DNA from 4 places in the Promicromonospora sp. Populi genome. Region 4 is predicted to be linked to each of the others. Evidence: riboswitches for the same ligand, from Rfam matches in the RefSeq annotation. Region 4 holds a riboswitch; each other region holds the start of a gene.
The links. Region 4 has a riboswitch for thiamine pyrophosphate ahead of thiD (bifunctional hydroxymethylpyrimidine kinase/phosphomethylpyrimidine kinase). Riboswitches for the same ligand answer to the same signal wherever they lie in the genome.
Positions count from the first base shown of each region.

Region 1: it holds a riboswitch for thiamine pyrophosphate, as region 4 does, so the genes downstream of both, AB1046_RS15905 (MTH1187 family thiamine-binding protein) here and thiD (bifunctional hydroxymethylpyrimidine kinase/phosphomethylpyrimidine kinase) in region 4, are expected to answer to the same signal.
Region 2: it holds a riboswitch for thiamine pyrophosphate, as region 4 does, so the genes downstream of both, AB1046_RS15360 (thiamine ABC transporter substrate binding subunit) here and thiD (bifunctional hydroxymethylpyrimidine kinase/phosphomethylpyrimidine kinase) in region 4, are expected to answer to the same signal.
Region 3: it holds a riboswitch for thiamine pyrophosphate, as region 4 does, so the genes downstream of both, thiC (phosphomethylpyrimidine synthase ThiC) here and thiD (bifunctional hydroxymethylpyrimidine kinase/phosphomethylpyrimidine kinase) in region 4, are expected to answer to the same signal.

Region 1 is NZ_CP163528.1:3,499,090-3,502,276, reverse strand. It holds gene AB1046_RS15915 (immune inhibitor A domain-containing protein) at 1-123, shown strand, start outside; gene AB1046_RS15910 (Gfo/Idh/MocA family protein) at 246-1,229, shown strand; TPP riboswitch at 1,344-1,465, shown strand; gene AB1046_RS15905 (MTH1187 family thiamine-binding protein) at 1,556-1,849, shown strand; gene AB1046_RS15900 (ABC transporter permease) at 1,846-2,637, shown strand; gene AB1046_RS15895 (ABC transporter substrate-binding protein) at 2,634-3,187, shown strand, end outside.
Region 2 is NZ_CP163528.1:3,382,830-3,386,016, forward strand. It holds gene AB1046_RS15355 (ABC transporter permease) at 1-314, opposite strand, end outside; gene AB1046_RS15360 (thiamine ABC transporter substrate binding subunit) at 323-1,414, opposite strand; TPP riboswitch at 1,410-1,514, opposite strand; gene AB1046_RS15365 (DUF4235 domain-containing protein) at 1,554-1,835, shown strand; gene moaC (cyclic pyranopterin monophosphate synthase MoaC) at 1,908-2,378, shown strand; gene AB1046_RS15375 (MoaD/ThiS family protein) at 2,375-2,614, shown strand; gene AB1046_RS15380 (molybdenum cofactor biosynthesis protein B) at 2,668-3,165, opposite strand; gene AB1046_RS15385 (sulfite exporter TauE/SafE family protein) at 3,162-3,187, opposite strand, start outside.
Region 3 is NZ_CP163528.1:4,340,257-4,343,443, reverse strand. It holds gene AB1046_RS19660 (LacI family DNA-binding transcriptional regulator) at 1-174, shown strand, start outside; gene thiC (phosphomethylpyrimidine synthase ThiC) at 255-2,021, opposite strand; TPP riboswitch at 2,016-2,120, opposite strand; gene AB1046_RS19650 (C39 family peptidase) at 2,293-3,187, shown strand, end outside.
Region 4 is NZ_CP163528.1:215,129-218,315, reverse strand. It holds gene AB1046_RS01005 (aspartate aminotransferase family protein) at 1-1,040, shown strand, start outside; gene AB1046_RS01000 (aldo/keto reductase) at 1,058-1,870, opposite strand; TPP riboswitch at 1,937-2,034, shown strand; gene thiD (bifunctional hydroxymethylpyrimidine kinase/phosphomethylpyrimidine kinase) at 2,024-2,959, shown strand; gene dxr (1-deoxy-D-xylulose-5-phosphate reductoisomerase) at 3,111-3,187, opposite strand, start outside.

The DNA.
Region 1 (3,187 bases), 1.9 Mb from region 4:
TGGAACCCGGACAACCCGCGACACTCCGTGAAGGTCGGCGGCACCGGCACCACCATCAAGGTGGTGTCGCAGGACACCCGCAACGGGCACATGACCATCCAGGTCAACGGACCCGTCAGCTGACCTGGTCAGCTGACATCCGAAGTACGTAGGTCTGCTGGGGGCATGGACTCAAGGTCCATGCCCCCAGCAGTGTCTGACCCCCTGGTTCAACCCTGGCGAGATGCAGCACTACGCTCGAAGGCATGACGACACACCTGCGCTGGGGCATCCTCGCGGCCGGCGGCATCGCCGCAGCCTTCGTTTCGGACCTCAACGACAACGGCTTCACCGTGCAGGCGGTGGGGTCCCGGTCCCTGGAGAAGGCACGGGAGTTCGCCGACCGCCTCGGCATCCCGACGGCGCACGGCTCCTACGAGAACCTCGTGAACGACCCCGAGGTCGACATCGTCTACATCGCCACGCCGCACCCGATGCACGCCGAGGCTGCGAAGCTCGCGCTGGAGGCTGGCAAGCACGTGCTGATCGAGAAGCCCTTCACGCTGAACGCCGCCGAGGCGCGCGAGGTCATGGACCTCGCCGAGGCCCGAGGGCTCGTCGCGCTCGAAGCGATGTGGACCCGGTTCCTGCCGCACATGGCGCGCGTCCGGGAGATCATCGCGTCCGGTGCGATCGGCGAGGTGCGGACCCTGATGGTGGACCACACGCAGGACCTGCCCGACGACCCGGAGCACCGCATCAATAACTTGGCCCTGGGCGGCGGCTCGTTGCTCGACCTGGGCATCTACCCGGTCTCGTTCGCCTGGGACCTGTTCGGCGAGCCGCTCACGATCCAGTCGCACGCGACCTTCAAGGAGACCGGCGCGGACGCCACCATCGCCACGATCTTCGGGTACGACGGCGCACGGGTCGCCACGACGATCTCGGCGTCGGACACCAAGGGACCCAACCGCGCGACGATCCTCGGAACCGAGGGCCGCATCGAGATCGACGCCGTCTGGTACAGCCCGACGCTCGTGCACGTGTACAACTCCGAAGGCGCTGAGATCGAGACCTTCGACGGCGCTGTACCGAGCCGGGGCATGCAGTTCCAGGCCGCCGAGGCGGAGCGCCTGGTCGCGGCGGGCGAGCTGGACAGCCCCCTGCTCCCGCGCGCGGAGACGATAGCGATCATGACGACGCTGGACACCATCCGCACCCAGATAGACCTCAAGTACCCGGGTGAATGACCCCCACCCTTTCGAGCCCTAAGTTTCTCCGCTCTGAGACGCCTCAAGGCGAAGAAACCTAGGGCTCGAAGGTGAGCAGGCTTCCGAACCTGCCGTGCGAAGAGGTACCGTACCTCCGCCAACGCGGGGAGCTCGGGTAGCCGGGCTGAGAGGATGGCCTGGGCCTTGTGCCGACGCCGTCGACCCGATCACTTGAACTGGGTAATGCCAGCGGAAGGACGTGCCTGACGGCACGGGCGTTCGGTCGAGGCCGTCCCCGGCGGGGACGTGGTCGCGCGCCCCCCCGTCGGAACCGGCGACCTCTGGCCTGCCCGTGGAGGTCGCACATGCTCGCCGAGATCCAGGTCTCTCCCCGTCCCAGCGGTACACCCGACGCGAAGTACGCGTACGTGGACGCCGCAATCGCCGTCATCCAGGCCTCCGGCCTCACCTACGAGGTGGGCGCCATGGGGACGTTCGTCCAGGGCAGCCCCGACGAGGTGTGGGCGCTGCTGCGCGCCGTCCACGAGGCGACGCTCGGCGCGGGCGCGGACGGCGTCCAGTCCAACATCAAGGTCAGCGAGGCCGCCGCCGACGCCGGTCCCACCATCGCGGACCTCATCACCAAGTTCCGGGCGTGAGCCAGGGCGCCCAGGGCGCTCGGGGCCTTCGGTGGCGGCGGGCCGGGCGCGTAGTCCCCCCGCTCGTCACCGTCGTCGTGCTGCTCACGGTCTGGGAGGGGTGGGTGCGCCTCGCGGACGTGCCCGAGTTCGTGCTGCCCGCGCCGTCGCAGGTGGCGCGCACCGCCGTCGAGGTGGCGCCCCTGCTCGGCCCGCACGTGGTCACGACGCTCACCGAAGCCGTGGCCGGGCTCGCCCTCGGCACGGTGGCGGGCCTGGTGCTGAGCATCCTGGTCACGGCCTCGCGAGTGACCGGCGACGCCGTCTACCCCCTGGTTGTGCTCACGCAGACGGTGCCGGTGGTGGTGCTCGCGCCGCTGATGATCCTGTGGGCGGGCTTCGGCCTGCTGCCCAAGGTGGTCCTCGTGGCGCTCACCGTCTTCTTTCCCGTGCTCGTCTCGGCGGTGGGCGCCATGCGCGCCGTCGACGCCGAGCACTCCGACATGGTCGCCGGCCTGGGCGGCACACGCCTGGACCAGTTCCTGCTGGTCCGGCTGCCGGCGTCGATCCCGGGCGCGCTCGCGGGGCTGCGGGTCGCCGCGACCTACGCCGTGGGCGCGGCAGTGGTGGCTGAGTACCTCGCCGGGCAGTCCGGGCTCGGTGTGTTCGTCCAGCGGTCCCGCAAGGCGTACGCCGTGGACCAGATCTTTGTGGGCGTCGTCCTGATCGCCCTCCTGTCCGGCCTGTTCTTCGCCCTCGTCGCAGCGCTCACGCGTGTCGCGACGCCGTGGCAGAGAGGAAAATCATGAAGCACTCCCAGTCCCTCGGTGCACGGGACTTCCGTACGCGGTCCCTCCTTGTGCGCACGACGGCGCTCGCTGCGGTTGTGCCAGTGGCCCTCACCGGGTGCGGCACCGGCTCGGGAGGCCAGGGCGGTGATGCGGCGTCCGACGCCGGTCTGCGCGAGGTCACCGTCGTGCTCGACTGGACGCCCAACACCAACCACTCCGGCCTCTACCTCGCCCAGGCCGAGGGCTGGTTCGCGGACGAGGGCTTCGACGTCAATATCGTCGAGCCCGGCGAGACGTCCGGGCTGCAGCTCGTCGCGGCCGGGCAGGCCGACTTTGCGTACTCCGTCGCGGAGGGCCTGGTCCCGGCGCGGGCCGCTGGGGCCGACGTCGTCTCCGTGGCCACCGTGATCGAGCACAACACGTCGTCCTTGATCAGCCTGTCCGACGACGGCATCACCCGCCCCCGTGACCTCGAGGGCAAGCGGTACGGCTCCTACGAGTCCGACCTCGAGAAGGCCCTGATCAGCAAGCTTGTCGAGTGCGACGGCGGCGACCCCGCGCAGGTCGA
Region 2 (3,187 bases), 2.1 Mb from region 4:
CGCACCAGGCCGCGCCCGGGGAAGGACCGCCGGTACAGCAGGTAGGCGAGCGGCAGGCCGAGCAGCACCGAGAAGGCGGTGCCCAGCGCCGCCTGGGTCAGCGTGAGCCCCACGAGCCGCCACGTGCGCGGCCGGGACAGCACGTCGGTAAAGCCGGTGAGGTCGAGCGCGCCGTCGGGCACGAACCCACGGACGACGAGCGCGGCCACCGGCCACGCGAAGAAGATCGCGAGGAAGGCGAGGGGGACGGCGACCGCTACGGCCCAGAACAGCGGCGCGGGCCGCAGGCCGCGCCTCAGCCGGCTGTCGCTCAACCGGCCCCTCAACCGACCACGGTCTCGGTCCATCGCTCGATCCACTCGTCGCGGTGCTCGCTCACCTGGTCCGGGTCCACCTCGAACGGCGTGTCGGCCTGGGGCGCGAACCGCTGCCAGTCGTCGGGGAGCGCCACCGAGGAGTCGGCCGGATACATGTACATCGACTCCGGCAGCGCGGCCTGCACGTCCTGCGTGAGCAGGAAGTCCACGAGCGCCTGGGCGCCCTCGGGGTTGTCGCTGCCCGCGAGCACGCCCGCGTACTCGACCTGCCGGAAGCAGGTCTCCAGCAGGGCGCTCGTGGTCGTCTCCGAGCCGTCCTCAGTCACCGTGAACGCGGGTGACGTCGCGTACGACAGCGCGAGCGGACGCTGGCCGCCCTCGCCCGCCCCCGAGAAGTCCACGTAGTACGCGTCCTCCCAGGAGTCGGCGACCTGGACGCCGTTGTCCACGAGCGAGGCCCAGTAGTCCTCGAACCCGTCCTCGCCGAAGGCTCCGATCGTCGCCAGGAGGAACGCAAGTCCCGGCGACGACGTCGCAGGGTTGGCCACCACGAGCAGGTCCCGGTACTGCGGGTCCGCCAGGTCCTCCAGGGTCACCGGCACGTCAAGGCCGGACTGAGCGAACCAGGCCTGGTCGGCATTGATGCAGACGTCGCCCTGGTCGACCGGGGTCAGCGCCCCACCGAGCTGCTCGACGCCGTCCGGCAGCTCGGCAGGGGTGTACTCGTCGAGCACCCCCGCCTCCAGCGCGCGGGAGGCGAACGTGTTGTCGATGCCGAACACCGCGTCGCCGAGCGGGGCGTCCCTGGTCAGCACAAGCTGGTTCACCAGGGTGCCGGCGTCACCCGCGGCGGAGACCTCCAGGGTGTACCCGGACTCCTCCTCGAACTGGGCGACGAGCTCCTCGTCGAGCGCCCAGGAGTCATGGGTCACCAGGGTCACGGTGCCCGACGCCGACGGGTCGCCGCCGGTCCCTTCTGCGCCGGAGCCGCCGGAACAACCGGCGACCAGCAGCGACACGGCGAGTGCCCCGGCGACCATGCTCGCGGCCGTGCCGGGATGGATGGTGCCCCTGTGGGCACCGGAAGGACGCGACATCGTGCCTCCGACTTCCTCCGCCGGTGCTACCCGGATCAGGTTCAAGGGTCTGCGGCTCTCCGCACTCTCAGCGCCATCAGGCGCTCCCCTGTCGTTTCGTAAGGGAGCCTAGTCGCCCGCCGGGGGCTACGGTGTGCAGGTGGCTCAGATTGAGACGGAACAGACACTCGCCGAGAAGGTGGGCACCCTCGCGCTGACGATCGCGGCCGGCTGGGTCGCGCAGAAGGCGGTCAGCCTGATCTGGAAGGGCGTGACGGGTAACGACGCCCCCAACAAGCCGGACGACCCGGAGCTGGACCTGGTGCAGGCCGCCGTGTTCGCGGCGGTCGCGGCCGGGACCGCGGTGTTCGCCAAGCGCCTGGCGGCGAAGGGCGCGCACCAGGCGGCGGTACGGTTCGCGGCGCGTCGTTCAGCCGTGTGACCGGACGCCGTGTGACCGAATGCCGTGCGACCGAGTGCGGCCCCGGTCTGTAGGTCGTGACACCCTGGTCGCGTGAGCTTCACGCATCTTGATGACCGCGGCCAGGCCCGCATGGTCGACGTCACCGCCAAGCAGCCGACCATCCGCTCCGCCACGGCTTCGGGCACGGTGCGGTGCGCATCCGCCGTCGTGCAGGCACTGCGTGACGGCGCCGTGCCCAAGGGCGACGTGCTGGCAGTGGCGCGCATCGCGGGCATCGCCGCGGCCAAGCGGACGCCGGAGCTGCTGCCGCTGGCCCATGTGATCGGTGTGCACGGCGCGGCGGTGGACCTCGAGGTGACCGACGACGGCGTCACCATCACCGCCACGGTCCGCACCGCCGACCGCACGGGTGTCGAGATGGAGGCCCTCACGGCCGTGGCCGTCGCCGGCCTGGCCGTGATCGACATGGTGAAGGGCCTGGACAAGTCCGTCTCGCTCGCCGACGTGCGGCTGGAGCGCAAGACCGGCGGCAAGTCGGGCGACTGGGAACGCGCGGAATGATCACGGTCCGCTACTTCGCCGGCGCCCGCGAGGCCGCAGGCCGCGCCACTGAACAGCTCGGCGGCCCGATGTCGGTCGCCGCCCTCCGTGGCGCGCTCACCGCCGCTCACCCGCGCCTGGACGCCGTGCTGCCGAAGTGCGCCCTGCTGATCGCCGGCGCCCGGTCGACGTCGGACGAGGCGGAGGTCCCGGACAACGTCACCGTCGACGTGCTGCCCCCCTTCGCAGGAGGCTGACCCCTCTTTGGTGGTGGGGCAGTGTTTGGTGGTGGGCAGTGGTCGTTAGTGGGTCAGTGGTCGGCGCCGTCGAGCTGGGCGAGCACGTGCGGCCAGAGCGCGAGGACCACGTCAACCCCGTCCCGCACGCCCCCGGAGGAGCCGGGCAGGTTCACCACGAGCGCCCGCGTCCCGTCTCCGGCGTGCGCCACACCCGCCAGCCCCCTGGAGAGCGCGGCGGTCGGCACCCCCGCGGCGGTGCCGCGCTGACGAATCGCCTCGGCAATCCCCGGGATCTCGTAGTCGAGCACCAGCCGCGTGCCCTCGGGAGTGAGGTCCCGCGGCGTGATGCCCGTCCCGCCGGTGGTGAGGACCAGCCGGGCGCCGGCGCCGAGCGCGGTCCGCAGCACATCGCGGACCTGCTCGACGCCGTCGGGCACCAGGTGGGTGACCACGTCGGTGTGGTGCGCCTCGCGCAGCAGACCCACCGCCGTCGGACCTGACTGGTCTTCTGCCTCGCCCCGTGCACAACGGTCGGAGACGGTGATTACCGCAACTCGGTCGGACGTCATGCCGACACGCTATCGGCCTCCG
Region 3 (3,187 bases), 1.1 Mb from region 4:
CCGTGGCTCTCCCCCGACGTGCTCACCAGCGTGCACCAGCCGCTCGTCGAGAAGGGCCGGGCGCTCGGCCTGGCCGTCGTCGCGCTCCTGGCCGGCGAGGAGCCGGAATCAGTCCTCCTCCCGGTAACCCTGGTAGAGGGCACAACAACAGGCCCGGTCCCGGACCTGGACTGACCGATTGGTTGTGGGCGCGATCGTTGCTGCCGATTGCCCGTTTTAGGCGCAACGATCACGCCCACAACCAAGTCGGTGGGTTACGGGCGGAGGGTGGGTTGCGGGAGGTAGACCTCGCCGCCTGACGCGCGGAACTCGGCCGACTTTTCGGCCATGCCTGCCGCGGCCGCCTCGGCTACGTCGCCCGCGAGCGCCTGTTGGGCCTTGGCGCCGCCGAACTCGTCGCGGATGTCCTGCGAGATGCGCATCGAGCAGAACTTGGGGCCGCACATCGAGCAGAAGTGCGCGGTCTTGGCGGCCTCGGCCGGGAGGGTCTCGTCGTGGTACTGCTCGGCGAGCTCCGGGTCGAGCGACAGGTTGAACTGGTCCCGCCAGCGGAACTCGAAGCGGGCCTTGGACAGGGCGTCGTCCCTTGTCCGGGCGCCTGGGTGGCCCTTGGCGACGTCGGCCGCGTGCGCGGCGATCTTGTAGGTGACGACGCCGGTACGCACGTCGTCCCGGTCAGGCAGGCCGAGGTGCTCCTTGGGCGTGACGTAGCAGAGCATCGCGGTGCCGTACCGGGCGATCTCGGTGGCGCCGATGGCGGAGGTGATGTGGTCGTACCCGGGCGCGATGTCGGTCACCAGCGGGCCGAGCGTGTAGAACGGGGCGCCGTCGCAGAGCTCCTGCTGCCGCTCCACGTTCTCGCGCACCAGGTGGAACGGGATGTGGCCCGGCCCCTCGACCATCACCTGGACGTCGTACTCCCACGCCCGCTTGGTCAGCTCGGCGAGCGTGTCGAGCTCGGCGAACTGGGCGGCATCGTTCGCGTCCGCGAGCGAACCCGGCCGCAGGCCGTCACCCAGGGAGAACGCGACGTCGTACGCGGCGAAGATCTCGCAGAGCTCGTCGAAGTGCGTGTACAGGAAGTTCTCCTGGTGGTGCGCCAGGCACCAGCCCGCGAGGATCGACCCGCCGCGGCTCACGATCCCCGTCACGCGGTCGGCGGTGAGCGGCACGTACCGCAGCAGCACGCCCGCGTGCACGGTCATGTAGTCGACGCCCTGCTCGCACTGCTCGATCACGGTGTCCCGGTAGACCTCCCAGGTCAGCGCGCTCGCGTCGCCGTTCACCTTCTCGAGGGCCTGGTAGATCGGCACGGTGCCGATGGGTACCGGCGAGTTGCGCAGCAGCCACTCGCGGGTGGTGTGGATGTCGTCCCCGGTGGAGAGGTCCATGACCGTGTCGGCGCCCCACTTCGTGGCCCACTCGAGCTTTTCCACCTCCTCCGCGATCGAGCTGTGGACGGCCGAGTTCCCGATGTTCGCGTTGATCTTCACCAGGAACGCCTTGCCGATGATCATCGGTTCCGACTCCGGGTGGTTCACGTTGTTCGGGATGATCGCCCGGCCTGCCGCGACCTCGCTGCGCACCAGCTCGACGTCGCAGTCCTCGCGCAGCGCGACGAACCGCATCTCCGGCGTGATGACGCCCTGGCGCGCGTAGTGCATCTGGGTGACGGTCCGGCCGGGGACGGCCCGGCGGGGTCGACGTCGTTCTCCCCGCCACTCCTGGGTCGCCGCGCCCCGGCGCAGGGCGCTGCGCCCGTCGTCGGCCAGGGCTCGACGGCGGCCGTCGTACTCCTCGGTATCTCCCCGTGCCACGACCCAGGGTTCGCGGGCCGGCGGGAGGCCGCGGACCGGGTCGGACCCGGGGCCTTGTGTGCGGTAGACCCGAACCGGCTCGTTCGGGGTGCCGTCGGGCGACGACGCCAACGTGATCTCGGTGACCGGCACCCGCAGGGCGACATCGTCGTGCTTGTTCTCGTGCTCGAAGGCGAGCGTGCGGGACTGGGTGTTCTCCATCATGAGACTCCTGCTTCCTACGCCGGTGTTAACCGGACAGGTTCAACGGTCCCGGGCCGTCAGCCCGATCTCAGCCCCTGCGTGGGGCACCCGTGGGATCGCCGCCGACGTTAGCACCACATACGACTTTCCTTCTGCGCTGTCCCCTCACCGTGATAGGCAGACCCCGACGGCTCGCTCACCCCAGCAGGGAGCCCGGGACATGGAGGCTGGAATGCCGGTACGGAACAAGCTGCGAACTAGGGCGTTCGCATTGGCTGCGACGGGAGCGCTCGTGGTCCAAGCAGGGATTGTTGCGGGTGCGGTGTCGGCGGCGGGGGCGCCTGAGGTGACCCCTGCGGCGTCGGACAACCAGATCACTCTGACCACCTGGGAAGGGCGCCGGGACCTGCTCAAGGGCGAACGCGACGAGCTCCGGTTCGACGTCTACGGCGGGCTCTTCCTGGCCCGCGGCGGCGACCTCGTTGACTACACCGACCCGTTCGGCGACGGCACGCCCGTCACCTACGAGACCGGGACTTGGACCTCACCCGTCGTCGAGGCCGGGTACCCGATCAAGCAGGCCGTTCCCTCCTGGAACGTTGATACCCCCACTGGCACCTGGGTCGAGGTGGAGTTCCGCGGCCGCAAGGCTGACGGGACCTGGACCAAGTGGTTCGTGATGGGCCGCTGGGCGTCGGGCGACGAGTTCGCGCCCGCCGACGGCAGCGTCGGCGACATCCACCGCACCTCCTTGAACGGCCAGGGCGACACCGACGCTGCCCTGTTCACCGACACGTTCGTCTCGAGGGCCGGCTTCGAGCCGGACGCGTACCAGACCCGGGCCAGGCTGTACCGGCCCGAGGGCGCCCGGACCTCGCCGCGCCTGTCCTCGGTGAGCACCATGATCAGCGAGATCCTGCCCGACGAGCACTACACGGGCACCAGCGACTTCACGCTCGGGCGAGAGGTCGAGCTCGACGTGCCGCGGTTCAGCCAGCTCATCCACATCGGCGAGTACCCCGAGTTCGGGGGCGGCGGCCAGGTGTGGTGCTCGCCGACGTCGTCCTCGATGGTCATCTACTCGTACGGGCGCGAGGTGCCGGCCGAGGAGCTGGAGGACATCGAGGCGCCGAACGGCGACCCGCAGGTCGACTACGCCGCGATAAAGACGTGGGACTACACGTACG
Region 4 (3,187 bases):
TCTTCACGACGGGCGGGTCCGAGGCCGTCGAGACGGCGTTCAAGCTGGCCAAGCAGTACTGGAAGCTGCAGGGCAAGCCCGGCAAGTACAAGGTGATCTCCCGGGCCGTGGCCTACCACGGCACCACCCACGGCGCCCTGTCCGTGACCGGTGTGCCCCGCATCAAGGAGCCGTTCGAGCCCCTGGTGCCCGGCACGCACAAGGTGCCCAACACCAACATCTACCGGGCCGACGAAGGCCTCCGCGACGACCCGAAGGCCTTCGGTCGCTGGGCCGCCGACCAGATCGAGACGCTGATCCTGACGGAGGGGCCCGGCTCGGTGGCCGCCGTCTTCCTCGAACCCGTGCAGAACGCGGGCGGCAGCATCCCGCCGCCGCCCGGGTACTTCGAGCGGGTGCGCGAGATCTGCGACAAGTACGACGTCCTGCTGGTCTCGGACGAGGTCATCTGCGCGTTCGGCCGCGTCGGGTCGATCTTCGCGTGCGACGACTACGGCTACGTGCCCGACATGATCACCTGCGCCAAGGGCATGTCTTCGGGCTACTCGCCGATCGGCGCCTGCATCGTCTCGGACCGTATCTTCGAGCCGTTCGCTACCGGGACCACGACCTTCGGGCACGGGTACACGTTCGGCGGGCACCCGGTCTCGGCAGCCGTCGCCATGGCGAACCTCGACATCTTCGACCAGGAGGACCTGACCGGGCGGGTCAAGGAGAACGCGCCCGCGTTCCGGTCCACGCTGGAGCAGCTGCACGACCTGCCGATCGTGGGTGACGTGCGCGGCGCCGGGTACTTCTGGTCGATCGAGCTCGTCAAGGACAAGGACACCCGGGAGACCTTCTCCGGCGACGAGGTGGAGCGCCTGCTGCGCGGGCTCCTCAACCCGGCGCTGCTCGAGGCCGGCCTGTACTGCCGCACCGACGACCGAGGCGACCCCGTGGTGCAGCTGGCGCCGCCCCTGACCACGGGCCCGGCAGAGTTCGCCGAGATGGAACAGATCCTGCGGGGCGTCCTGAGCGAGGTGTGGACGAAGCTCTGAGCGGAGGAGCGGCAGCGTCAGGCGGCAGCCGCCCGCTGCTCCGCGGGTCGACGGCGCAGGGGTGCGTGCTGGATGGCCGGCGGGTCGTAGGCCATGTCGAGGCGGCCGACGTCGGTACCGGGCGGCACGATGGCGTCGATCCGGTCGAGGACGTCGTCCGTCAGGGCCACCTCAGCGCCGGCGAGCGCGCTGTCCAGGTGCTCCATGGTGCGCGGGCCGATGATCGCGGACGTGACACCCGGATGGGCGATGGCGAACGCCATCGCGAGATGGTTCAGCGGGACCCCGGCGTCCTGGGCGACGGGGATGAGCTGCTCGACGACGTCGAGGCGGTGCTCGTCACGCAGGTGCTCGAAGCCGAACCGGGAGCGGTAGGTCTCGTTGTTCTGGCCCCTGCGGTACTGGCCGGTGAGCAGCCCGCCGGCGAGCGGGCTCCAGACGAGCGTGCCCATGCCGTACTGCTGGGCGACCGGCAGTACGTCGCGCTCGATGCCGCGGTTCAGGATGGAGTACGGAGGCTGCTCGGTGCGGAAGCGCTCCAGGCCGCGCCGCTCGGCGACCCACTGCGCCTCGACGATGTCGGCGGCCGGCATGGTGGATGAACCGATCGCGCGCACCTTGCCCGAGTTGATCAGGTAGGTCAGCGCCGCGAGCGTGTACTCGACGTCCGTCTCCGGGTCGGGGCGGTGGATCTGGTACAGGTCGATGTGGTCTCGTCGACGGGCTGCGGCACGGGGCCGAACCCCGCTCCTGAGGAGCCCGGACTGCGGCTCTGACTCGCCGCACCGAGGTGCGCGAGTCAGGGGCGCAGTCCCGCGTCGCCCCCGCACGCGCCTGAGGCTGCGCCGGCTGCTTGGACACGGTTCCCGCGCCGCCGTCGACGACCTATGGTTGGACCCAATGGCGCGGGGCGCCAGGGCGCTAGCCCGGCTGAGATGCACCCGTGAACCTGCTCTAGGTAATTCTAGCGAAGGGAACGCCTCGTGGGTCCTGTCGTGAGCGCGCCCGCGCCCGACGCCGCTCCCCGCATCCGACCCGCCAGACACCCGGTGGTGGCGTTGACGATCGCCGGGTCGGACCCGTCCGGCGGCGCCGGGATCCAGGCAGACCTGAAGACCTTCGCGGCGCTCGGCGGTTACGGCTGCGCGGTGCTCACGGGGCTCACCGCGCAGTCCACCACCGGCGTCACGCGGGTACTTCCGGTGCCCGCCGACATGGTGACGGCTCAGCTGGAGACGCTGTTCGCCGACGTCGCGGTGGACACCGTGAAGATCGGCATGACATCGGACGCCGCCGTCGCCCGCGCGATCGCCGCGGCCCTGCGCGACCTGCGGGCCGCCGGACGCGCGCCGTACGTGGTGCTCGACCCGGTGATGGTCGCGACGTCGGGCGACCGGCTCCTGGCGCGAGACGCCGAGGCGGTGCTGCGCGACGAGCTGCTGCCCATGGCCGACCTGGTCACGCCCAACCTGCCCGAGGCCGCGGTACTGCTCGGCGTCGAGCCGGCCCGGGACGCCGCCGAGGCTGCCGACCAGGCGCGGGCGCTGCTGAAGCTCGGCGCGCGGCTCGCCCTGGTGAAGGGCGGGCACCTGGAGTCGGCCGAGTCGGTCGACCACCTGGCGGGTCCGGACGCCGTCGTCGCCCTGACCGCCCCGCGGATCCCCACCCGAAACACCCACGGCACGGGCTGCACGCTCAGCTCGGCGTGCGCCGTCCTGCGGCCCCTGCACAACGACTGGGAGCCCGCGGTACGCGCGGCGAAGGACTACCTGACCGAGACCCTCCGCGCCGCGGACACCCTGATCATCGGCGGTACCGGGACAGCGGCGGGTCCGTGGCACGGGCACGGCCCTGTCGATCACGGATACGCCGCACGGACGGCGGCCGATGCCGCGGCCGCATGGTCGGTCTCCGGGTAAAGGTTCCGCGAGCCAGCTCGGTTGCTGTCGGTAGACGTTGTCTACTGGCAGCAACGCACTCCGCAGACCTACTGTTTCCCCAGGCCATCCCAGTCGACACGCGTCACCCGGTCGCCACACCCCAGCAGGGACGTCGCGCAGGGCCGGACCGTCAGGACTTGAGGAGCTCCGCGGCACGAGCGCGGGCCCAGGCGTCGGCCTCCAGGACGCCCTCGACCGACGTCGCGT